2 linked regions of the Saccharobesus litoralis genome follow. The protein of the gene in region 1 binds, or shares a complex with, the protein of each later gene. Links are inferred from orthologs where the notes say so. Each region holds a gene or a part of one and is shown in the gene's direction. Other genes may lie near its edges. The genes, in order: dsbC and dsbD.

Evidence for each region.
Region 2: the proteins of dsbC (region 1) and dsbD are in contact, whole or in part, in a crystal structure (PDB 1JZD), measured with the Escherichia coli proteins. The link is inferred for Saccharobesus litoralis from one-to-one orthologs.

Annotation. Positions count from the first base shown.
Region 1 is NZ_CP026604.1:4,522,107-4,534,833, reverse strand. What follows is about bases 9,442-12,316. They hold dsbC (bifunctional protein-disulfide isomerase/oxidoreductase DsbC), read left to right. Parts: upstream 9,442-10,452; coding sequence 10,453-11,181; downstream 11,182-12,316. Other genes in these bases: recJ (single-stranded-DNA-specific exonuclease RecJ), read left to right, coding at 11,192-12,316; C2869_RS16830 (methyl-accepting chemotaxis protein), read right to left, coding at 9,442-10,164. Also shown: C2869_RS16885 (RHS repeat domain-containing protein), read left to right, coding at 1-2,360; C2869_RS16875 (hypothetical protein), read left to right, coding at 2,896-3,270; C2869_RS16865 (hypothetical protein), read left to right, coding at 3,751-4,131; C2869_RS16845 (cytochrome P460 family protein), read right to left, coding at 5,885-6,502; C2869_RS16840 (cupredoxin domain-containing protein), read right to left, coding at 6,502-7,122; C2869_RS16835 (cytochrome-c peroxidase), read right to left, coding at 7,167-8,144; more of C2869_RS16830, read right to left, coding at 8,152-9,441; more of recJ, read left to right, coding at 12,317-12,727. UniProt on the Escherichia coli protein: Acts as a disulfide isomerase, interacting with incorrectly folded proteins to correct non-native disulfide bonds.
Region 2 is NZ_CP026604.1:1,252,120-1,264,891, forward strand. The notes cover bases 5,319-8,238. They hold dsbD (protein-disulfide reductase DsbD), read left to right. Parts: upstream 5,319-5,858; coding sequence 5,859-7,619; downstream 7,620-8,238. Other genes in these bases: cutA (divalent-cation tolerance protein CutA), read left to right, coding at 5,398-5,766; C2869_RS04435 (GGDEF domain-containing protein), read left to right, coding at 7,903-8,238. In the rest of the region: C2869_RS04400 (hypothetical protein), read right to left, coding at 518-958; C2869_RS04405 (RHS repeat-associated core domain-containing protein), read right to left, coding at 969-1,859; groL (chaperonin GroEL), read right to left, coding at 2,295-3,941; C2869_RS04415 (co-chaperone GroES), read right to left, coding at 4,126-4,413; C2869_RS04420 (FxsA family protein), read right to left, coding at 4,587-5,141; more of C2869_RS04435, read left to right, coding at 8,239-8,895; aroQ (type II 3-dehydroquinate dehydratase), read left to right, coding at 9,062-9,517; accB (acetyl-CoA carboxylase biotin carboxyl carrier protein), read left to right, coding at 9,551-10,006; accC (acetyl-CoA carboxylase biotin carboxylase subunit), read left to right, coding at 10,022-11,368; prmA (50S ribosomal protein L11 methyltransferase), read left to right, coding at 11,508-12,383; C2869_RS04460 (substrate-binding domain-containing protein), read left to right, coding at 12,504-12,772. UniProt on the Escherichia coli protein: Required to facilitate the formation of correct disulfide bonds in some periplasmic proteins and for the assembly of the periplasmic c-type cytochromes.

The DNA of each region.
Region 1 (12,727 bases):
CAACCCAAATTTCTATTTTGTATAACAACCTCGGTTTTCGCACTCAACTCACTGATCCAAGCTTGGGCCAAATAGATTTTGAATACACAGGTTTTGGTGAACTTAAGAAGCAAATCTGGGCTAAAGATACAAGTCATGAGAAGTACATGCACTTTTATTACGACTCACTGGGTAGGTTATATGAACGCCACGATGTCGATGCTGATCAGCAGATGGAAAAACACAAATGGGTATATGATGGCCAGTTATTGGGCTACTTAGATCACATTCGAACGGGCACATCGGATTCAGGAACCTTCAGTAGCGACAAACATTACCAATCTTTTACTTACAATGCATTAGGACAAATAGTTGAGAACAAAGAAGTTGTGCCTTATGAGATAGATTCTACTTTCCAATATTATTACGATGATTTTGGTCGTGTTGCGAAAGAAATTTACCCTGGTGGTTTTAGTATTCGTCGTTTGTATCATGAATCAGGCTATCTCACTCAAGTTGTTGAAGGAGACGGAGAACCGCAGCGCATATGGCATAGAGGTGCGACCGACATCGACTATCAAAACCGTAGAATAGAGTCTTTACTACTCGGTAATGATGTTGTTTCTCGTGCGCAATTTAGCGCTTATGGCCAAATTCAACAGCACACTGCAGGTAAGTATCTCGGCAACAACGCCCATGTCGGTGACGAATTGCAACTGATAAATTATCAATTCGATACTAACGGCAATTTAACCGAGCGTAAATTCGGCCAAGGACTTTTTGCGAAAAAAGAAAGGTTCGAATACGACAAGTTGAACCGCCTTAAAAGCACAAGACTCTATGATCGAGATACCGCTAATGGCCCATATCAACTATATCAAAATGTAAGTTATAACTATGACCTGCTGGGTAACTTGACCTACCGCTCGGATAAAGGCGTGGTGAGTAACAGCGATAATACGGCACAAAACATTTGGTATAACCAAACCAGTGGTGGCAGTGCGTATGCAGTAAGTCATGCCTTTGGTAATGCTAGTGAGACGAGTGTCGGCTTGCCGGCAGAACCGCAAAAAAATTATAGTTACGACGTTTACGGTAATATGACTAATCGCAATGGTCAATCAATTGATTACAACGTTTTCAATAAGCCAACCAATATAGGTGGACAAAAGTTTGCCTATACGGCAAATAATAAGCGTTACCAAAAGATAGACACGGACGGGACAACCACGTATTACACAACGAATAAGCAATATGAAGCGATATTGAATGGACCCATGCAAAGTTATAATAACTACGTTGATGGGTACTTTTTAAAGCAACACAAAATTGATTATCGCTTTGGTCTGGATGAAATTAAACGCTTTTACAATTTGAAAGACCATTTGGGCTCAACACATGTGGTGACAAATGAAGATGGTCAAATCCACCATGAATTGAGTTTCAATGCTTGGGGCGAGAGACGAATTAGTGATTTATCAGAAGGCAGCGTTGATACCTATTCCTTATCAAGCAATCGCGGCTTTACGGGTCATGAAATGCTAGATAACGACAACCTCATTCATATGAATGGCCGAGTATATGACCCTGAAATTGGTCGCTTTTTAAGTGCAGACCCACTAATACAAGCACCTATCTACACTCAAAGCTATAACAGGTATAGCTACACTTGGAACAACCCCTTATCAATGGTTGACCCAAGCGGCTTCCAAACTGTATCAACAAATACAGATACACCATCTAACTATTGCGAAGTCATTCCAGGCGTTTCAACTTGTTATCCATCTGATTTTGATACATCTTCTATGGATACTGAAACTATTACTACCACAGGCTTCCGTGATTACAATAGGTACCGTATACGTCAACAAATGGCGTATGATAAGTATATGGCTGAAAAGCAAGAAGAAGAAAATAGACAGTTCTGGGGAATGAGTATTGAAGAAGCTCACAGTATTGTAGCAACAATTGGTTCCAGTGGTAGAGTGACTAATAAGCAATCTATGGCAGCATGTGTAGCAAATAAAGAATGCCGTAATGCATGGCGTCCAAAAGGGAAGTCTAGCGAACAAAAAACTAAAAAAACGATAAGGTTTGGGCTAGCGTTTTGTAGTGGTCATGCTACGACTTACTGTAATGTTGTATCACCAGTCATTACAATTGGGGCAAATACAACTAATGCCTTAGCCCCTCATCCCTATGTGAAAATTGGTGCAGGCACGGTTGCAATTGCAAACTATGGTGCAACGCAGTGCTTTTGTGATGCTTCTGACGCTTCGACTGTAAGCGGCGGATTAGCTATACGTTATCCACAACTTGGGGTGGTTGACTCAGCAATTAACGCTACTGAATTAATTATTAACTTAACTTCTGAAGATTAGTCAAATGCCGTCGAGTCATAAAAAGTTTAGTAAGCCTATTTATACATTAATATTTTGGCTTTCAATCGGGTTTACCGTTTTATTGTTCCTTCTAGTGATATTTTTGCACTATTTAGGAATGATAAATGATGAGCAAAAATCGTTATATTTTGCAATGATTATTACACAGAACTTTCTTTTGGAGTTGATATTCGGATTGATAGTAAAAGAGATATCCAGTATTGACGGAGTTATCAAAAAGGCAGAAACGCCCACTTATTTTAATTTGAGGTTATGTATCTCTGTATTAGGTATTTTAGTAGGAGTATTTTTAGCGTTGAACAGAATATAACTGTTTAAATTGGCGATAATATGTATTTGAAACTGGCACCATAAAATGGTTACAAAAGATTTTATGGACAGTTAGCTCGTCAGTCTTGGTCCTACTATTCGAATCAACAAATACCTAGTGAATGGAATGGTTTCATGGGAGTGATTCCAAAATCTGGAACTGGTACGTTGGTAGTACCTTAGAAATTTAATAAAGGCTAATATTATGTATAAACCTACTTTGCTGGTTACTGTAATTATGTTGATTACTAGTATTTATTTTTCAAATGCTAATGCCAATAACTTTCCTAATCCAATAGTATTGGAGTATTCCAAGCTAGTTACTGATTATAATCGCTTTCTATCTTTAGGTGATTATCAGAATGCTTTTACAACAGCTAAAAAGCTCCTTGATATTGATCCTTCTGATACAGTTTCGTACCTGAGACTGGCTTTAGTTTCGGAAAATATTTGTCTGAATTTTGAACAGATAATAGTAAATTACGCCCCATTGGTTTCTGAAGGGAATGAAAGTCAAAAGGCAATAAAAGACTTAGCGAACATATTACTTTCCTCAAAAAATAACCATAAATGTAAGTAACTATATCTGATTATTAGTAACACTAGAGAGTGGGTCGATACAATATTAAAGGTGATCCTTTATCTGCTAGTCATGCCGACCAAAAAGCAAATTTATATGGTCAGCAACAAGGTAATAACAACCCCCAAGGCGATTGTAAAGTTTTATGCTCGCCCTTTAGACCAAATGGACTGGATCAGAAATACTAACTATGAAGAAAAAATATTATTTAGTTGCTACTGCACTATTTCTGCTAATCGTGGGTCTTATATGGCTTGCGGGTGAAATTGAGATCGATTCTTGTCTGGATAATGGCGGTCGCTGGGACTATGAAAACAAATCTTGCGTAAACGCTTCATGAGGCCCCTAACCGTAACATTTCTGAATGGGACACTTCATTTTCAGATCACAATAACGCTGTCAATAGCATAATTAATTGAAGAAGCTCACAGTATTGTAGCAACAATTGGTTCCAGTGGTAGAGTAACTAATAAGCAATCTATGGCAGCATGTGTAGCAAATAAAGAATGCCGTAATGCATGGCGTCCAAAAGGGAAGTCTAGCGAACAAAAAACTAAAAAAACGATAAGATTTGGGCTAGGTTTTTGTAGTGGATATGCTACGACCTTCTACTGTAATGTTGTTTCGCCAGTCATTACAATCGGGGCAAATACAACAAGTGCATTTGCTCCGCATCCCTATGTCAAAATTGGTGCAACAGGTGTAGGTATTGTGAACTACGGAGCTACACAATGCCTTTGTGATGCTTCTTGGCTTTCTAAAAGGAGTGGCTTTATAGCTCCTGCCTATCCAGTTTTGGGTGCATTTGACTCAGGAGTTAATGCAGGAGAACTTATTATCAACTTAACTTCAGATGACTAACCCAATGAACTCAATTCATAAAAAATTTAGTAAATCTACATATACGGCCACGTTTTGGCTCGTGATTTTTTTAATTATATTATCATTTGGTTTAATAGAGTATCTTATTGCAAAAAAAATAATATCCCCCCGACAAGAGGATTTTTATTTAGCAATAGTGATGATTTTTTTCTTTGTATTTGAATTGATATTTGGGTTGATAACAAATGAGATATCCAGTATTGGAGGCGTTATCAAAAAGTCAGAAACCCCCACTTATTTTAATTTGAGGTTATGTATCTCTGTATTAGGTATTTTAGTAGGAGTATTTTTAGCGTTGAACGGAATATAACTGTTTAAATTGGCGATAATATGTATTTGAAACCGGCACCATAAAATGGTTGCAAAAGATTTTACTCAGTTTGGTGGACAGGTAGCTCGTCAGTCTAACGGGAACAAACCTAAAAAAACAGATAAGGTTTGGACTAGCGTTTTTTGTGGCGATGATAGAATAATAAGCCAATTATTCGTTAAAAATGGTATGTACGACCAATTGTATTTTTTCAATGGTAAATTCATCCTGAGTGAGTGTGCTTAAGAATAAGCTTCAAACATCCAGACTAAATTAAATTATGGTTCAAATTAAGAAAAATTACTTTAACACTAAATCAGCAATAAACATTCTAATCATAACCGTTGTATTCCTGGTTATTGACTTAGCGTGGCTAGATTTTGTAAATGACCCGCACGCGTTTTCAAAAAGCTTTTACTGCAAATTGTTGCTGACTGTTTTTTATTTTGTTGCATCAAAAGGGAAAACGCTTTCCGTATTACCCCAAAAGCAACTAGAAGCAGCTTATGATTATTCAATATTCTATTCTTGTACTTGGCTTGGATTCGCGAGCCTTATAATAAAACCTGATAGCTATAGTAGCTATATGGGGATATTTGTATTTGTTGGTGCCTGCGCCGCTTTCTTGATAATTGAACAATTAATCAATATTTTTCATTTGTGTTCTCCTCAAATACTTAAATATTTGATTGTCGCTGAAATTGTATTGAAAGTGTTTCTTTTTTCTTTATTCATTTTATCGTTTTATCTACTCGCAACCGGAATTTGGATTTGGGACATAAAACCATTTTATGAGTGGTATTAGCTTGAGTGATTATAAATTGCAATGCCGTTAATGTAGCAACTGCGGGTAAGAGTTATTTTATTTATGTAATAGAAAAATGAGTCATTCTGATTGATTGGTGTTGTTTACCTAAATAATGTCATAGTTTTCGCCAAATTATTTTTCGAACAATTTGGCAAGGTTATGACGTTTTTACCACGATAATATCGACTGACTTTATCGTCTTACCAAATTCTTATCGCACGATCTCCCAACTCCGATCATAACCTTTCTCAAACTGCATCATACTTTTAACCAAACTGCCGTCAGATATGATGATTTTGGTCATCTGAATATGATTAAAATTTCGCTATGACCAAACGTAAAACGCCCGAGGTTTTAACTCAGGCGTTGGCTTTATGATGATCTGGCGTATTTCCTCGCCGTAATTAGCGACAAGCATTTCGCGGATATCTGTGATTTACCCAAATAATGTCAAAGCTTTTAGTGGTGAAAGTGTCGTCTCGTATGGATAATCGCTGTCGTTGGGACTATGAAATCAGATCTTGCGTAAACATCTAACTGGTTGCGTCTATAATTTAGCAAGCCCAAATAGTATTGCCAGATGCTTACCCATTAAACAATATTTTTCTAGTCGATTACCGTTTAGCAGGTTTAGGCTCTGGCTTTGCATTCAACAGGGTCGAAAACACATAATCTCTTTCGGCTACATTTTGATGGCAATTGGCACAGGCATTATAGATATGCGGGTCGCCTTGATGACCTTGCATAAGTAAGCGGCCATTGGCACTGTATTGCAAATATTGCCAATCACCACCCTTTGGAAAATACCCCTTCGCTTGTTTAATCATTAGCGTGATTGATGCGAGTTGGCCTTTTGCTTTGTTGTTAGTTAAGTAATTTTCTTTAACAATTATGGTGCCTTGTTGATAGGTTTGATAAGTCAGTTCTGCGGCTTGTTCTTCTTCGTCATTAAATTCGAGCTGGTATTTAGTAAAGTTGTTTTTATAAATGTCAGCGTTTTGATTAATGTAAATAGCAACAAATTGTTGCCAATGCAAACTAGAATAGGCAACACCAGCCAGCCATGGCCATTGTTGATAGCCGAGGCGCTGTATGTTTAAAGGACTGTCTCCCGTTATGGGTTGACAGCTATGCGGCTGTGATTGGCATGGTTGGGCACCGGCAAGTTGACCTGACAGGCTTGATAATATCAGGCCTATCCACAGTGCCCGCACGGGTTTTATATTCAGCATTATTGGTAACTTAAACTGCCAGTTCCTTTACTTTTTCCACGTTTCATTAACTTAAGTGATTTGGTTTCGCCTTGTTTAATATTTACTTTAATAGGGTCATATCCCGGTAGCCATAACGCAAATGGCGCGTTGGCAACGGATACGTTGTCTAGCGTGACGGTATAAGTTTTAGTTTTGTTGTCAAATGCGATCACCTGACTATTGCTCGATGCAACATTAGCTATGTAAGACTTCATTTTCGGATGAATTTTACAGCCAATGCGGATAACAGCATCAGTTGGCCAATCAGAGTTTGAAAGGGTGATGCTTTGTTTAGGTTGTAAAAGTCCTAAGTCAAACTTGACATTGTGAGTAGGGGAGTTGGCATAAATATTGTGATCAATATCATCTGAGTTAACAAAATCCACTTTGCTATTTGGCGTGACTATATAGGCGTTGCTAATAAAGGCTTTATTGGTTTGATCAATAGGCGCATTACTGAAATTACCTCCATCATTAAGATAGGCAAGGCCGGCATAAGGAGGGCGTTTATCAAATGTTAGTGTTAAGGTGAGGGTGCCCGCCATCGCACTAACACTGGTAAAACAAAAGGCCAAAACGATTACAATTATTTTGTTCATGGGTTACACCACTTAATGCTTAATTTTTAATTCTTAACGTTTAATTAAGGAATTTTAGGTACGTCGACTTCAAACGGTTGAGTTAGCGATTTTAAAAAGGCGACAAGCTGGCGTTCTTCCTTAGCCGTTAAATTTAACGGTTTAACTAAATTGCTTGTGTGTTTAGCGCCACCTCCGCCTTGGTTATAAAATTTAACGACATCCATTAAGCTGGTTAAGGAACCGTCGTGCATATAAGGTGCAGTGAGCTCGGTATTGCGTAACCCTGGCGTTTTAAAAGCCCCCAAAAATTGTTTATCGCCTGTAATAGCGGCGCGACCCGGATCATTATCTTTAATCCCTAAGCTATGAAAACTGTCGTCGGTAAAGTTGGGGCCATCATGACATTGTGTACAATTTCCTTTCCCTTTAAACAGGGCTAACCCTTTAATTGCATCTTGGCTCATGGCTTGGGTATCGCCTGCTAAATAGCGGTCAAATGGGGTATCGTCGATAACAATAGTTCGCTCAAAAGCCGCAATGGCTCGGGCTATTTCGTCACGCGTTATTTTGTCGACATCATAGGCTTGTTTAAATAGGCGGCGATAGCCAGCTACGGCATTTAATCGGCGTTCTAGTTCATCAAGCGGTAGCATCATTTCTTGACCTGAGGCAATTGGTCCTAGTGCTTGCTGCTCTAGCGTCGGTTCGCGGCCGTCCCACATTAAAACACTGCTCCAAGCCATGTTATAAATGTGCGGTGTGTTGCGACCCAAAGGATTATTTTTCGTGCCTACGCCTTTTGCCATGCCGTCACTAAACCCTAAATCTGGGTTGTGGCACGTTGCGCAAGATTGCTGGCCATTAACAGATAAACGAGTATCAAAAAATAACATTTTGCCTAGTTCGACTTCTAGCTCGGTATTTTCCTCGTCATCATATAAAATCATGTCGTCAGGGTCGGGTGTGCCTAATGGCTCAGCTGCCAATAGTGGCGTGCAGACCATTAAAGTGAATATCAAGTGCAAGATGTAGCGTTTCATATTGACCTCACATATTGAGCTTATAACTCGAAATGAGTTTGGATAAATGTTTCGATGTACTTTCAAGGGTGTCGTTGTATTGCTTAAACTGGCTGGCATTATCTTTTGCTGTTTCTGCTTCTAGCATTATTTGGTCAATGCAATGATGGATCTCCTCGGTCATGGCATTTTGCTTATTCGCTAAAGTGCTGATTAAATCCGAAGCCGATACTATCGTTTCCACACCATGATCAATTTGACTAAAAACTTGAATGGCGCCATCTACACTGGCAACACAGGCGTCTGCTTCTTGGTTATTGGATTGCATGGATGCTTTCGCTGAATTAATTAGCGTATGAAGCTGTTCAATGATAGTGGTGATTTTGGCTGTGGCTTCTTGTGTACGCTGCGCTAAACTGCGCACTTCTTCGGCGACCACGGAAAAACCACGGCCTTGTTCACCTGCTCTGGCGGCTTCAATAGCGGCGTTTAATGCCAATAGGTTGGTTTGTGCTGAAATACCGGCAATCACACCGGTAATTTCGGCTATTTCATTACTTTGCTGGTCAACATAGTCGACCTGTTCGACCGCCTGCTGAATATTGTTAGCTAGCGAGTTAATTCCTGTTTTTAGCGATTGGATCTGCGTCGCACCTTGATTAGAGTGTTGCCGCGTTTGTTGGGCTTGTTCAGAAGAGTGACTAGAGCTGTGTTGCATTTCGTGGGACAAGCGCTCTAGCTCACATATATTTTGCGTAACCGAACTCGCTTGTTGCCGTTGATTATTGACTAATTTATCGGTGGCCTGCGAACAACGACTCAGTTTGTTCGACAAGCATTCAATCTCTTTAACAATATGGGTTGTCTGCGATATAGAATCATGTGTTTGCTGATTGTAGTAATTAAATGCAGTCGCAAACTCACTTGATTCTTTAAGACGGCTCATGGCAATAGATTGGGTTAAGTCACCTTGACTAAGCGCAGTGAGGGCAGATTTCAAGGTTTTTATAAAGTTGTTTATGGTTCGGCTAATAATAAATATAGCGCCAAAGCCAATGACTATCGCAATGCCTGTCATGATGAGAATACTCACTTGCAGGCTATTTTTATTGTCGATTAACTTACTGCTTTGTTGCTGAGCACTGTCGTTAAGTGCTTTGACTAAGCTGGTTAAATGCGTGCGTAAATTTTGTGACAGTGGCTGTAATTGAGTGCGAACTAAGTAAGCGTCTTTACGCCAGTTCTCGGCTTGATTTAACTCAATAATTTGTTCAGCTGAGGTTTTGTATTGCTCGAAATACGTTTGAATATCATAGGCTATGTCTATGATTTCATCGTCGGCTTCGTCTTCATTTTGTTCTATAAAAGAGGCTAATTGCTCTGTTAGCCCGCGACTAAATAGGTCGATGTCGCCAATCGCTTTTTCGTCTCTGGTATAAATAAAAATTCGGATTATGTTGTCCAGCTCCTTAAATTGTCCTAATTGATAAGATAAGCCTTGTTGCAGTTCGGGTAATGCCAGCTCCTCAATAATGAGCAGTGAATCTATATAGTATTGCTTGATTTGCACGGCTTGGCTCTCGACTTCCATTTTATATAATTGCTGTGCGGGGTAATTCTGTTCAGGGTGACTGGACAAACTGATCACGTCGTCTAGTTGGCGTTTAAGGTTAACTAAAGCTTGATTTATTATTGTTATTTTCTGGCTTAATTTATTGTGTAGGGTTTGGTCTTCAATAGCTGTAACTTGACTTTTTAGTGTCGCAAATTTGTTATCAACCTTGTCTAAAGTCGCTTTAAGCTGCTTAAGAGAGGCAGGGCTTGGGTCAATTAGCAGATAACCCGCTTGCGTTGTAATATCGTTAACACTGGTAGATAGGCGCATGGCATTGACAACCATAGGTTGTTCGACATTGACAAAGTTATCCAATGCGTTGCCTATTCTGCTTGTGCCTGAAATTGTTAAAACAGACAAAACCAATAAAAGCAGAACAACCGATATAAAACCGGTGACAACCATGGTACGAATACTTAATTGCATGCGGCTTACAAAAAATGATTAGTGGTTAATATTTGCTCTATAAAGCCTAGACTATAAATCGCAAATTAACGTAAAAATTAAGTCTTTTTGATAGATAGTGACCAGATAGGGTTTATAGTGTGGCAAGATTTAAAGAATGATAAGTCAGGTTAGCTTGTTTACATAGATTTTCGTTACGTTTATCGCGCATTTATTGCAATTGCCCGCTCAAGTCTGTAACTTTTAGGCCAATGCAAGGGTCTAATCCTTTAGAACCCATTTTATTTTCTGAGTCGTTAAGTTTTACCTATGGCAAAAATTAAATTATTTAGTTCTTTAGCTGTCGCTTTATCACTGCAGTTTTCTGCTGTGGCGGCGGATGTATCGGTTAGTAAATCTGAATATGAACGCGTAGTTCAGCATTTTGCTAATATCCGAATGAATGTTGAAAAAGTTGAAAACTCTCCGGTCGACGGCTTGTATCAAGTTACCACGAAACGCGGTTTGTTTTATTTCAGTAAAAAAGGCAGCTTTCTGGTACATGGCCAAGTTTACAACATGGAACAAGGCATGAAGAACGAAACAGAAGCCGTTTTAGCCGTTGCGCGTAAAGATGCGGTTGCTGAATTTGCCAGTAGCATGATTGAATTTAAAGCCAAAGACGAAAAATATGTAGTTAATGTTTTCACCGATACCACGTGTGGTTACTGTCGTAAATTGCATGGTGAAATGAAAGATTACAATGCCGCGGGTATTACTGTACGTTATTTAGCTTTTCCACGTGGTGGCATGAATAGTCGTTCATTTGACGATTTGGTCAGTATTTGGTGTGCGGATGATAAGCAACAAGCCATGACAGACGCGAAAATGTCAGGCGCTATTACCGCGAAAAAATGCGATGTGCCAATTCAAGAACATTACGAGTTAGGCAGTAAGCTAGGTGTTTCTGGTACGCCTGCGATCATTCTTGAAAGTGGTCAATTAATTCCCGGCTATCAACCGGCCGATCAGTTATTAAAAATCTTACAGTCTTCGTAATTAATCACTCGTGTCAGCCAGTATTATTCGCCGTCAACCTGAACAAGTTGGCGGTTTACCTTCTTCTGTTCACCCTTTGCTACGCCGTGTTTTAGCCAATCGCGGTATTAATCAACCAGAATTACTTGAGTTATCGGCAAAAGCCTTACCTAAACCTCAGCTCAAAGGGTTAGAGCAAGCCGTTAGCATTTTAATTGATGCGATAAAACAACAACTTAAGATTATTGTGGTTGGTGATTTTGACGCCGATGGCGCGACCAGTACGGCCTTAAGCGTAATGTCGTTAAAACAATTAGGTAGTCGCAATGTCGATTTTCTGGTGCCGAATCGTTTTGACTTTGGTTATGGTTTGTCGCCACAAATAGTGGATGTAGCGGCACAACATGGCGCTCAAGTGATTATGACGGTAGACAATGGGATATCTTGTATTGCCGGTGTTGAACGAGCCAAGCAATTAGGTATTAAAGTGATTGTAACAGATCACCATTTACCGGGTGACGTGTTGCCCAATGCCGACGCCATTGTTAATCCTAACCAAGTTGACTGCCCGTTCCCGAGTAAAAATTTAGCTGGGGTTGGGGTGGCGTTTTACTTAATGTTGGCGGTGCGCGGGCAGTTACGCGCCGAAAACTTTTTTGCGGATCAACAAATACCAGAGCCCAATTTAGCCGAATACTTAGATTTGGTGGCATTAGGGACGGTAGCCGATGTCGTCAAGTTGGATCATGTTAATCGTATTTTAGTGCAACAAGGGTTAAATCGGATCCGCCAAGGATATTGTCGACCGGGGATCAAAGCATTGCTTGATGTGGCCGATCGCAACCCGCAATTTTTAGTGTCGAGTGATTTTGGTTTTGCCTTGGGACCACGTTTAAACGCCGCCGGTCGATTAGATGACATGACTTTAGGCATTAGTTGTTTAATGGCGCAGGACTACAGTAATGCCATTATGCTGGCAGCGCGATTAGATGAGCTTAATAAAGAACGCCGTGAAATTGAAAGCGGAATGCAAGCCGAAGCCATGGCGACGCTCGAGAAAACCCAAGTAGATGGTTCTGCATCGGGCATTTGTCTGTTTGATGAAACTTGGCATCAAGGGGTTATTGGTATTGTTGCTGGACGCATTAAAGAGCAATACTACCGACCCACAGTGGTTTTTGCTGAAGGTGACAATGATGAATTAAAAGGTTCCTGCCGCTCGATACCCGGTTTTCATATTCGTGATGCACTTGAATTCATAGATACACGCCAACCTGGGTTAGTGATTAAATTTGGTGGACATGCCATGGCAGCGGGCTTGTCTATTCGCAAGCATGACTATGCGGTATTTAAACAGGCCTTTGAGTTAGCCGTAAGCAAGCTCATTGAACCAGAATGTTTACAGCATTGTATATATTCTGACGGCGGCTTAGATGGCAATTATTTAACGACGCAAGTGGCGGATTTACTAAAACGTGCGATGCCTTGGGGGCAGGCGTTTCCAGAGCCTATTTTTGATGATGAGTTTATTGTTATTAACGAACGCATTCTCAAAGATAAGCATCTT
Region 2 (12,772 bases), 3.3 Mb from region 1 along the record:
GGTCGCCATGAGTACAACGAATCGCGACACGACCATGTTGCAGCCTTATGCCTCAAAAATAGAAATGACAAAATTTATATGTCCACAAAGATTAGGATTTCGTTAGCGACAGCCAGCATTTAATTCAAACTTTGGCTGGCGGTGGTTTAATCCGTGTTGGCGGATGCTTAGGTGTTATGCAGATAAATCTGCACCTACAGGGATGTAGGAAGTGCCGAGCGTTCAGGAATAAGCATCGGTGCACCTACAGGGATGTTGGAAGTGCCGAGCGTTCAGGAATAAGCATCGGTGCACCTACAGGGATGTTGGAAGTGCCGAGCGTTCAGGAATAAGCATCGGTGCACCTTGCACTTAAAATCTACCCAGCAATTTCGTATTAAGAAAATGCTGGGTAGTTATCGGCGTCTTAACTAATTTTCTGATTTAAAAATAGTTTTTGCCTAACTCCTCTTCGACAAAAACAAATAAGGAGCAATAGTAATAGCAAGGATGGGCACGCTCAAACTAATTCAGAGAATCACTTTGACGGCTTTATCCACCCAATAGATTTATTAACAAAAGATACTAAAAAAACTAACCATAAAGTGGCATAAACACTAAACCAAGCCAACAGTATCCAGCCCTTAGTTTGCATAATGCTTATTGATAAAGATGCTACCTCTATCATCATCAAGAAAAGCGCCTGTAATACCAATACTATAAATAAGGCTAGTAAATCAACAAGTCTTAATTTGCTTTTTATGTTCAATAGATAAAAAGCGCTTAAAGCTAGAAACAAGATACCGCCTAAGCTAATAAGCAGGTCCTCTCCGCTTCCTTGACTTGCCAAGCTTCTAACTGGAATAACTTGCGCTCGTTCTTCGAGAAAGAAAAACAAGCTTCCAAATCTATAAAACAGATAGCTCAATAGAACTTGAAGAAGAACTAAAAGCATAAGTATAGGTTTAAAGTTTTTCATATTATCCACCTTATTTTAATGCGTCAGCGATAGCATCTTGATGTCCCCATGATCTTCTAGAAACAGGAGACCCTTGTGAGATTGGTAAATCCCTTGCAAGCGCATTTACCCCGGCGTTATGACCATATGTAGCTTCTTGCACGGATACAGGTCGGCCCAACCGTTCTTGGAAACTAGCTACATTAAGTGATATTAGTGATATAGCAGTTCGGTCATTTGCGAGAAGATTAATGATTTGGTTTCTTGTATCACTACTCATAGTGGAAGTGTCAACGCCTAAAAGCAGTGCCGCGGTATTAATATCCATTTCAGCTAAGCCTACGCTTGCATCATTGATCCCTACCAAGATCATCATCCAAGCGGGCACATTTTTTAGTTTTGCCCAAACACCATGATATTTCTCTTGGAAAATTATGCTGGCCACATGCTGTGGATCCACCCCCATAGATCGAGCTGAGCTGGAGATTGAATACTTATGCTCACTAATTAGATCTAGGGCTGCTTGTCCCTCTCGCGCTCTATCATGCCTCCTAGAGTTGTTCCTATACCTATGTATCCTTTCATAAAACTTAATCTGCCTTTGTAGTTCATAACTGCCATAAACAGTGTGACATTCTCCTGAGTCGCATTTCTTTTCAACTTTTTGACAGTTCCCGCCCTCACTCTTTCTTTGGCAGGCTTCATCATCGTTAGTATATCCACTCGGATCTGTGTACCTGAGTGGGTTATTCCACCCGTAAGTATAAGAGTTCCAACTTTGGCTAAAATAGGGAGCTTGTACAATCGGATCTGGGCTTAAAAAGCGACCGATAATAGGGTCATATACTCTACCCTTCATATGAATAAATCCTGTCGCAAGCATATCATGACCAGTGAAGCCATCTTCGGTGATGTTAGCCAAATTATAAGCCAAGGCTTCGGTCGATTCTTAAATAACAAGACACCCACCTAAAAATACCAATCTTTGCGGGACATATAAATTTTGTATTTTCTATTTTGATGTATAGGACTGCAACATGGTCGTGTCGCGATTCGTTGTACTCATGGCGACCTACGGATTTTTAATTAAGTTTGTGTCTCATACGCACCTACAGGGAAATATTTTCAAGCTACACGTAATTCCTTTTGCTCTTTTATAAACACAAAAAAGCCCGAGTATTTCTACTCGGGCTTTTTAAATCTGTTTTTAGACAGATAGGTGTTCAGACTATTTTGCTAAACAGTTGCGCTTTAGACAAAGCCGCCGAATGTTTCAACCCTAGGAGCATACACGGAAGTATGTGACTAGGGTGAAATATGAAGGCAATGCAGTAAAAAGTGCAAATGTGACGCAAAATTACATCATACCGCCCATGCCGCCCATACCGCCCATACCGCCCATATCTGGGGCTGCTGGAGCTGCGTCTTGTGGTACTTCTGCAACCATAGCTTCGGTAGTGATCATTAATGATGCAACAGATGAAGCGAATTGTAATGCAGAGCGAGTCACTTTAGTTGGATCTAGGATACCCATTTCTAACATGTCGCCGTAAGTGTCGTTACCTGCGTTGTAACCATAGTTACCTTCGCCGTTTTTAACGTTGTTAACAACAACTGAAGCTTCTTCACCTGCGTTAGTTACGATTTGACGTAAAGGCGCTTCCATTGCACGTAGTGCAACTGCAACACCGTGGTTTTGGTCTTCGTTGTCACCAGTTACGCCCGCAATTTTAGCGGCAGCGCGAACTAGAGCAACACCACCACCCGGTACTACACCTTCTTCAACTGCTGCGCGAGTCGCGTGTAATGCATCTTCTACGCGAGCTTTTTTCTCTTTCATTTCAACTTCAGTGGCTGCACCCACTTTGATTACGGCAACACCGCCAGCTAATTTAGCTAAACGCTCTTGAAGTTTTTCTTTGTCGTAATCTGAAGTTGATTCTTCGATTTGACCACGAATTTGCGCTACGCGACCTTGGATTGCATCTTCTTCACCAACACCGTCGATGATAGTTGTGTTGTCTTTAGAGATAACTACGCGCTTAGCTTGACCTAGGTCTTCTAAAGTGGCTTTTTCAACTTCTAAGCCGATTTCTTCAGAGATAACAGTACCCGCAGTAAGAGTCGCGATGTCTTGTAACATTGCTTTACGACGGTCACCAAAACCAGGTGCTTTAACTGCAGCAACTTTAACGATACCGCGCATGTTGTTAACAACTAAAGTGGCTAATGCTTCACCTTCAACGTCTTCAGCGATGATTAATAGAGGACGGCTAGACTTAGCAACGCCTTCTAACGTCGGTAATAATTCACGAATGTTAGAGATTTTCTTGTCTACAAGAAGAATGAATGGGTTTTCTAACTCAACTGAGCCGTTTTCAGCGTTGTTGATGAAGTAAGGAGAAAGGTAACCGCGATCGAATTGCATACCTTCAACTACATCAAGTTCGTTTTCTAACGCTTGACCTTCTTCAACTGTGATTACGCCTTCTTTACCAACACGATCCATAGCAGAAGCGATGATTTCACCAACTTCAGTATCAGAGTTAGCAGAGATAGTACCGACTTGCGCGATAGCTTTGTTGTCTGCACAAGGAACAGAGAATGCTTTAAGCTCAACAACTGCAGCAGCAACGGCTTTATCGATACCACGTTTAAGATCCATTGGGTTCATACCCGCAGCAACCGCTTTAAGACCTTCGTTTACGATGGCTTGTGCTAATACAGTTGCAGTCGTTGTACCGTCACCCGCTTCGTCGTTAGCTTTTGACGCAACTTCTTTAACCATTTGTGCGCCCATGTTTTCGAACTTGTCTTCTAGTTCGATCTCTTTAGCTACAGAAACACCATCTTTAGTGATGTTTGGCGCACCGAATGACTTGTCTAATACAACGTTACGGCCTTTTGGACCTAAAGTTACTTTAACTGCATCTGCTAAAATGTTTACACCCGCAAGCATTTTAACGCGAGCGTCGTTACCGAATTTGACTTCTTTTGCTGCCATTTTCTATATTCCTAAATTCTTTCAATCGTTAGATTTAATTCTGTTTGTTTAATACCCGACAATTTAACTTCAAAATAGTCGGGCTTTAGGCAAAGCCGTCAAGATTTTCGCGAGGGAGCTTATTCCAATAAGTGACCGAGCAAAAAGCGAAGACAATGCCGCATAAAGTCTGAATATGAAGAAGTTATTCAAATACCGCTAAGATATTGTCTTCTTTCATCACCAACACTTCTTCACCATCGATTTTTTGCGTGCTGTCGATAGCGAAACCAAATAGAACCGTTTCACCGACTTTAACGTCTAATTCTTGACGAGAACCATTTTCTAAAGCACGACCAGGACCTACGGCGATAACTTCACCTTTTGAAGATTTTTCTGCTGCGCTGCCAGTTAATACGATACCGCCTGCAGATTTTGTTTCTTCTTCTAAGCGTTTAACGATCACGCGATCTTGTAAAGGACGAATTGCCATTTTTCTTAATCTCCTAAGAACAAATGTGATATTGAAAAAATTTAGGCTCAACTCACTTTGTTGAGCCTTTACATTGTTGGGATGTTATTTGGGGATAGGCCTTTTGAAATACAAGGCTATTTTATAAAAATTTTTAAAAAAGAATGTAAAACGGCTGCAAAACGCAACTTTAACTAATCTTTACGCTCAAATTCACCATCAATAATGTCACCCTGCTGACTTGGGTTTGAACCTTTTTTAGGTTGGCGGTCAAACGGGTTAGCGCCAAGATCGTGTTGCCTTTTTTGGTGAAAGTCATGATGCTGAAAGTCTTGCTGGTGAAAACCTTGTTGAGAATGAAATCCGCCCTGCATATTCGATTGAACAACTAACTTGTCTTTAATTTGCGCATACACGGCCAAGGCTATCGGTTTACGCGTAACAGGGATTGTTAGCAAAAAGCCAATCGCATCGGTCACAAAACCTGGGGTGACTAACAGTACACCTGCAATAAGTAACATTAAGCCTTCAACCAAAGTTTGCGCTGGTAATTGCCCTGAAGCCGTTTGGGTTCGTAAACTGTGTAAGGTTTGTATACCCTGTTCCCGCACTAATTTAGCGCCAATAAATGCGGTTAAAATTACGATACCTAAAGTGGTCCAACCGCCAATTATTTCGCCAACTTCGAGTAACAGCGCAATTTCGATGATTGGCATAATGGCGAATAATATAAATAATTTTGCAAACATAAGTTCTCAATTTAAATTGATAAAAAATAAATTAGTCGGTGGCGCTGTAATATTGTCGTTGCTTTGCCTGTCTACTGAGGCAGTAGCGTAAGAATTTCTGTAAAGCATTTTACTGATTACTTGTGTAACGCGCCACGACACTGACATATTATGACATATGGGTGGCAAACGAAACTTTTCAAGTTTAATCTACGGTTATTTATCGACTGACATTGGTCGTTCACATGTTTAACTGCTGATTTGCAAGAACAATACTATGAAAAATGATATACAAGCCGATACACCAATATTGGTGTTTTGCACAACGCCAACCAAACAGGAAGCCCAAGAGCTGGCTAACGGTATTGTGCGCCATAAACACGCTGCATGCGTGAATATAGTTGATGCCATTGAATCAGTATATTCTTGGCAAGGCCGTATCGTCATGGACAACGAATACTTATTAAAAATTAAAACATTGGGTAGACATTTCGAAGGATTGCAAGCTTTTATCAAAAGTCAGCATAGTTATGATGTCCCTGAGATAACGGCAGTTAATATGTGTGCTATTTCCGACGAATATGCACAATGGCTGATCGACAGTCTTACCCCAAGTTCCAATCAACAACAAGGCCAAACAGAATGATGTTATTAAAAGTTTGTAAGCCGTCACTTTTAATAAAAAATTTGCCATTGTGGGCGCTAACGCTAGCACTTTTCGCTGCGTTGTTATTCACAATGCAATCCGTTAACGCACAAAACAAGACATTAACCCAACAGCCAATTGCTAATAATGCCGAACCACTCTTTTCAAGTAACTCGTCTTCTCTGGATGATTTATTTGCTGAAGAAAGCGAGCAAGAGCCGGACTTTTTACCCATAGACAAAGCGTTCGCCTTTAACTTTATCCAGAATGGTGACAAAGTCGATATTCAATTTGATATTGCCCCCGGATATTACCTTTATAAAAAACAATTTAAATTTGCCGCAGATAACGCAAGTTTTAGTGACGTAATTTTGCCTGAGGGTTTACCTTACGAAGACGAATACTACGGTCAAACTGAGATCTACAAACAACAATTTAGCGCGCAGATCCCACTCAATTTTGCGCTTGAACAAGGCGTTATTAAAATACGTTATCAAGGTTGTGCCGAAGCAGGATTATGCTATCCACCCAGCGTTAAAGAAGTTTTGCTAACTCCGATAAATAGCGGCGCTACGGGGGGACTGAATGCAAGTACAGATTTTTCTGATTTGAGTACCGATGAGTCAAGCTTAAGTTCGTTTTTACAAAGCCAAAGCTGGTTTATTGTGTTATTGGTATTTTTTGCGTTAGGTGTCGGATTAGCTTTAACGCCTTGTGTTTTCCCTATGTACCCTATCCTTTCTAGTGTATTAGTCGGTCAAGAAAAGCTAACCAATAAAGCTGCGTTTTTATTATCGCTTAGTTTCGTGCAAGGCATGGCACTAACCTATGCGGCTTTAGGGTTACTCGCAGCACTAGCAGGAGCCAGCTTTCAGGCTGTATTACAAAGCCAAGCTGTGCTTATCGGCTTATCTATTATGTTTGCTGCTTTGGCAGGTTCCATGTTTGGTTGGTACGAATTGCAGCTTCCGAGTAGCTGGGTTAATAAATTAAATGCCAAAAGCATGGAGCAAAAACAAGGTAACTTTAAAGGTGCATTAGCCATGGGCGTATTGTCGGGGTTAATAGCTTCGCCTTGTACCACAGCGCCTTTGTCTGGCGCGCTGCTTTACGTTGCTCAAACCGGCGATGCATTATTCGGATTTGTTACCTTATACATACTGTCAATTGGTATGGGCTTACCTTTACTGATTATTGGCGCTAGCAGTGGTAAATGGTTACCGAAAGCCGGTGGCTGGATGGAAAGCGTTAAAAAACTCTTTGCCTTTATATTACTGGCAGTACCAATTATGTTGTTCGCGCGCTTTATGCAAGAGCAATATGTATTGTTGTTGGCTGCGTTACTGGCCATGGCCTGTGCGGTATTCTTTGGTTTTCAGTTTAAACGACAACAAAACATTAAGTTATCCGGTGGCATCACTTTAGTCAGTTTGTTGGTAGCCATCTACTTTGGTCAAGCGGCACAAGGCTACAAAAAGCTAGAATTACCCTTTTTAGTCACCACTTCTGCAGTGCAAATTCAGCAAGAGTTAGATAAAGCTAAGCAAGCTGGTCAACCCGTATTACTAGACATTACCGCTGAATGGTGTGTCGGCTGTAAAGAATTTGAACATATCACTTTTGCTAACGCCAACGTACAAGCAACACTAAAAGACTATCAATGGCTACAATTGGACGTGACCGAGTTTAATAGTGAACATGATGCGTTAATTAAGTCGTGGGGAATTGTTGGCCCACCGGCTCCTACTGTGATGATCTTTACTACACAAGGCATTGAGCTTAGTAACCAAAGGATCCGCGGATTTTTACCCCCTGACGAATTTATAGGCGCAGTCAAACAAACACAGCAATAGCAGGTATACAGGGCAATAATTCATGTTATTGCCCTGTAGAATACAATAAAAACGTCTATACTTTTAAACCATATCAAGCAGTATAGTCTTCTCGCTCAGGTCTTATGGTTCATTGTCAGCGCTTACTCGCCCCAATCACATAGTAGAGCATATGCTCATGGGGTCTCAAAGCTTGACGGCTTTGCTTACATGGATGTAAGTACTTAGGTTTCGTCTGGAACTAGAAACCTGCCCCTAAAACCTGATCGCTTTAACTATAATTAACAAGCAAGGGGCGGCAACGTTGTCGTATTATTACCACGAACAAATTATTCAACTCACTGCGCAAATTGATGCCGAAGGTTTGCATGATACATTTGTCCAATTGGTTAAAGGATTGTTCCCCGATGCAGAAATACGCCTATACAATAATCGCTTGCCCGCATCGCATGGCCATTACGAGCTACTGCATCTGTCCCCAACACTCAGCCAAGATGAGTTAAAATCTCAAGTCAGCCAAGACACCCAATTACTCGATGCACTCATCAAAGAGCACGCATCAATAGAATTTGATTTAAGCCAAGACCAAATCGTTTATCCATTAATGGCTAGAAACTTATATTTTGGTGCGTTAATTATTGATGGCCACGCCATTGAAGATTTAGACAAACAAACCGTTCTCGCCGCCTACATTGCTATATACAGTAATCAATTAAATTTATTACGCACCAGCAATCATGACGCCCTAACCGGCTTATTTAATCGCCAAACCTTTGATGGCACGCTTAACAAACTGTTATCGACAACTGAGCATAGGCGAAACCAAGACGGCAGCGAAGAACCTCACCGCCATTGTTTTGCCATGTTAGACATTGATCACTTTAAGCGCCTAAATGATAATTTTGGCCACTTGATTGGCGATGAAGTGTTACTAACCCTAGCGCAACTGATGCAAAAATGCTTTCGAGACGAAGACATGTTGTTTCGTTACGGGGGCGAAGAGTTTGTGATTATTATAAAACGCGTCGACTTGGCAATGGCTGGTTCGGTGTTAGAAAGGTTTCGACAACTAGTCGAAAACCATTATTTTCCACAGGTTGGCCGTGTCACCATTAGTATCGGCTATACCCAACTCGTAGACAACGTACTACCGACAACTATCATTGGCCGAGCCGATAAAGCCTTGTATCACTCCAAAGAGCTAGGGCGTAATAAAGCAAGTTGTTACGAAACCCTGATCGAACAAAACAAACTAGATGAAGCGCCTGGCGCCTCAAATGACATTGAATTGTTCTAATTTAGTAGACAAAATCTGACATCGTGCAAATTTTTCAGGTTAGACCAGTGTTTTGCGAGTTTTTCGTTTCAAATTGTTGTAAAACCCGTTATATTTAGCCGAAAGATTTAAACTTGTATGATTTCACCGAAGATATCTGCAAATTAGCTAAATTTAAGGTCACTTAATGTCAAATAACGCTAAGCATATTTTATTGGTAAATGGTCCTAACTTAAATATGCTGGGTAAACGTGAACCCGCTGTTTATGGCCATCATACTTTAGCCGACATTGAGCAAAACCTAGCTAAGCAAGCCGCTTCTTTAGGCTTATCACTTGAAAGTGTCCAGTCTAACTCGGAAGCTGAGCTAATTGAGCGCATTCACGCTGCATTTCAACAAGTTGACTTTATTATTATCAACCCAGCGGCCTTTACCCACCAAAGTGTGGCGTTGCGTGATGCTATTTTAGCGGTTGATATTCCTTTTATTGAAGTGCACATATCCAACGTGCACAAGCGCGAAGCATTTCGCCACCATTCCTATTTTTCAGACGTTGCCCAAGGCGTAATTTGCGGTTTGGGCATTGCCGGTTACAGCTATGCGCTGCAATCAGCACATGAGTTTTTATCCAAAGCAGAATAACTTTTATTACAAGAGAGAATAACCACTATGGCTATGGACATTCGTAAAGTTAAAAAATTAATCGAACTAGTTGAAGAATCAGGTATCTCTGAATTAGAGATCACTGAAGGTGAAGAGTCTGTACGCATTAGCCGTGCGGCTCCAGTAGCAGCGGTTGCAGCTCCAGTAGCAGCGGTTGCGGCTCCAGTAGCAGCACCGGCCGCAGCACCTACGGCTCCAGCAGAAGCTGCGCCTGCAGCTCCAGCAGGCCCAACTGGTCACGTAGTTAAATCACCTATGGTTGGTACTTACTACTCATCTCCTAAGCCAGACGCTCCTTCTTTCGTAGAAGTTGGTGCTCAAGTATCTGTAGGTCAAACATTGTGTATCGTTGAAGCAATGAAAATGATGAACGAAATCACTGCAGACAAAGCCGGTACAATTAAGACTATCTTCGCGCAAAACGGCGACGCATTAGAATTCGACCAACCACTATTCGAAATCGAATAATAAGGTCGGCTTACTATGTTAGATAAACTAGTCATTGCAAACCGAGGCGAGATCGCGTTGCGTATTTTACGCGCGTGTAAAGAGCTCGGTATTAAAACGGTTGCGGTTCACTCGCAAGCCGATAAAGAGTTAAAGCACGTTTTGTTGGCTGACGAAACCATTTGTATTGGTAAAGCACCTTCAATCGACAGCTATTTAAATATTCCTCGCATTATTGCGGCGGCTGAAGTCACCGATGCCGTGGCTATTCACCCCGGCTATGGTTTCTTATCAGAAAATGCTGATTTTGCCGAGCAAGTAGAACAAAGTGGCTTTATTTTTGTTGGTCCAAAAGCGGATTCAATTCGCATTATGGGTGACAAAGTTGAAGCGATTAAAGCCATGAAAAAAGCTGGCGTACCTTGTGTACCTGGTTCTGATGGCCCACTTGGTGAAGATGCGCAAACTAACAAGCAAATCGCTAAGCGTATTGGTTATCCGATCATTGTTAAAGCTGCCGGTGGTGGTGGTGGTCGTGGTATGCGTGTTGTGCGCTCTGAAGCTGAGTTAATTGAGTCAATTGAATTAACGAAATCAGAAGCCGGTGCTGCATTTAACAACGACATGGTTTACATGGAAAAATTCCTTGAAAACCCACGTCACGTTGAAGTTCAAGTATTAGCAGATGGCCAAGGTAACGCAATTCACTTAGGCGAGCGTGACTGTTCAATGCAACGTCGTCACCAAAAAGTCGTTGAAGAAGCGCCAGCGCCAGGTATCACTGAAGAAATGCGTAAGTTCATTGGTGAACGCTGTACGCGTGCTTGTATCGAAATTGGTTATCGTGGTGCGGGTACGTTCGAATTCTTATTCGAAAACGGCGAATTCTACTTTATCGAAATGAATACGCGTATTCAGGTTGAGCACCCAGTTACTGAAATGGTTACCGGTGTTGACTTGATTAAAGAGCAATTAAAAATTGCCGCTGGCCAGCCATTATCGTTAACTCAAGACGATATTAAAATTAAAGGCCATGCGATCGAATGTCGTATTAACGCTGAAGATCCAGAGCGCTTTATTCCTTCACCGGGTAAAATCACTCGTTTCCATTCACCAGGCGGTATGGGTGTACGCTGGGATTCGCACATTTATGCGGGTTACACAGTACCACCTCACTACGACTCTATGATTGGTAAGCTGATTACGTTTGGCGAAAATCGCGGTATTGCGATTGCCCGTATGAAAAATGCACTAGACGAGTTAGTGGTTGAAGGTATTAAAGTTAATGTACCTTTACAACAAAAGATAATGGATGACGAGAACTTCCAAAATGGTGGTAGCAATATCCACTATTTAGAGAAAAAACTCGGAATGGATCACTAGTTTCCTTTCTGGACTTGTGATTTGGCAGTAATCTGCCGACAAAAGGCGTCGCTTGTAATTTAAAGCGTCGCCTTTTTTGTTTAGCCAGTTTAGGCTAAAATCCCCGCCTTAAAATTTTAAACACCAATCGAGACCCGCCATGCCTTGGATCCAAGTTCGTTACACGACAGATAAAGAATCAGCCGATGCCATTTCCGACCATATGACAGGCACGGGCGCCGCAGCAGTCACCTTTCTTGATGCAGCAGACACCCCCATTTACGAACCTATGCCTGGCGAATTTTTATTGTGGGAAGCGACAACCGTAGTGGGTTTATATGATGCTGAAGTCGATGTTGATAAAATCTTACTGCGTTTACAAGCATCCAATGCCGGCAGCAAAGGTTTTTATAAAGTAGAGCAGCTTGAAGATAAAGACTGGGTACGCGAATGGATGGATAGCTTTCATCCTATGCAATTTGGTGAGCGTTTGTGGATCTGTCCATCGTGGCGCGATGTCCCTGACGAACAAGCCGTTAATGTCTTGCTCGATCCCGGTTTAGCTTTTGGTACCGGCACCCATCCAACTACAGGCTTATGTTTACAATGGCTAGACAGCCACATTCAAGATGACCAAGTCGTGGTCGATTTTGGCTGCGGTTCAGGCATATTAGCTATTGCCGCACTCAAACTAGGAGCGCAACGGGTTGTCGGTATCGATATTGACCCTCAAGCGATTGAAGCGTCCAAAGAAAACGCTAAACGTAACCAAGTTGAAGATAAAATCGAATTATTTTTACCGAATAACCAACCCAATCTGCAAGCCGACGTCGTCGTAGCAAATATTTTAGCGGGACCACTACGTGAATTAGCACAAGTGATAACCGATTATGTAAAACCTGGCGGTAAGTTAGCCCTATCAGGCATACTTGCTAGCCAAGCAGAACAAATTTGCGAGATATATGCCCAGTGGTTTGACTTAGACCCAGTCGCTCAACAAGAAGATTGGTGTCGAGTATCTGGTACTAAACGATAATTAATCCTAGGTAAAGGGTTACGCTAACGGGCTGTTCCATGTTAATTTGTAGTCAGTAAAAACGTTAACTATAGTTGACGATGACGAGCCACAAAACGGTTGGGCTGTAAACGGTCACAAATGCTGAAAATGACAATTACCCGTACTCTTATGCTGTTGCTTGGGCTGTTGCTAATCACATCAGTTCAAGCCAAAACATGGCGTTTTGCTGTGATCCCAAAAGATCAAAGCAACCCTTTTTTTCAACAAGTCAAAATAGGCTGTGAACGAGCCGCCAAAGCCCTTGGCAATGTTGAATGTGTATTTGAAGGCCCTAATAAAGCCAATGCCATCTCCCAACATTTGATCCTTGAAAAACTAATTGACCAAGGTATAGATGGTGTCGCTTT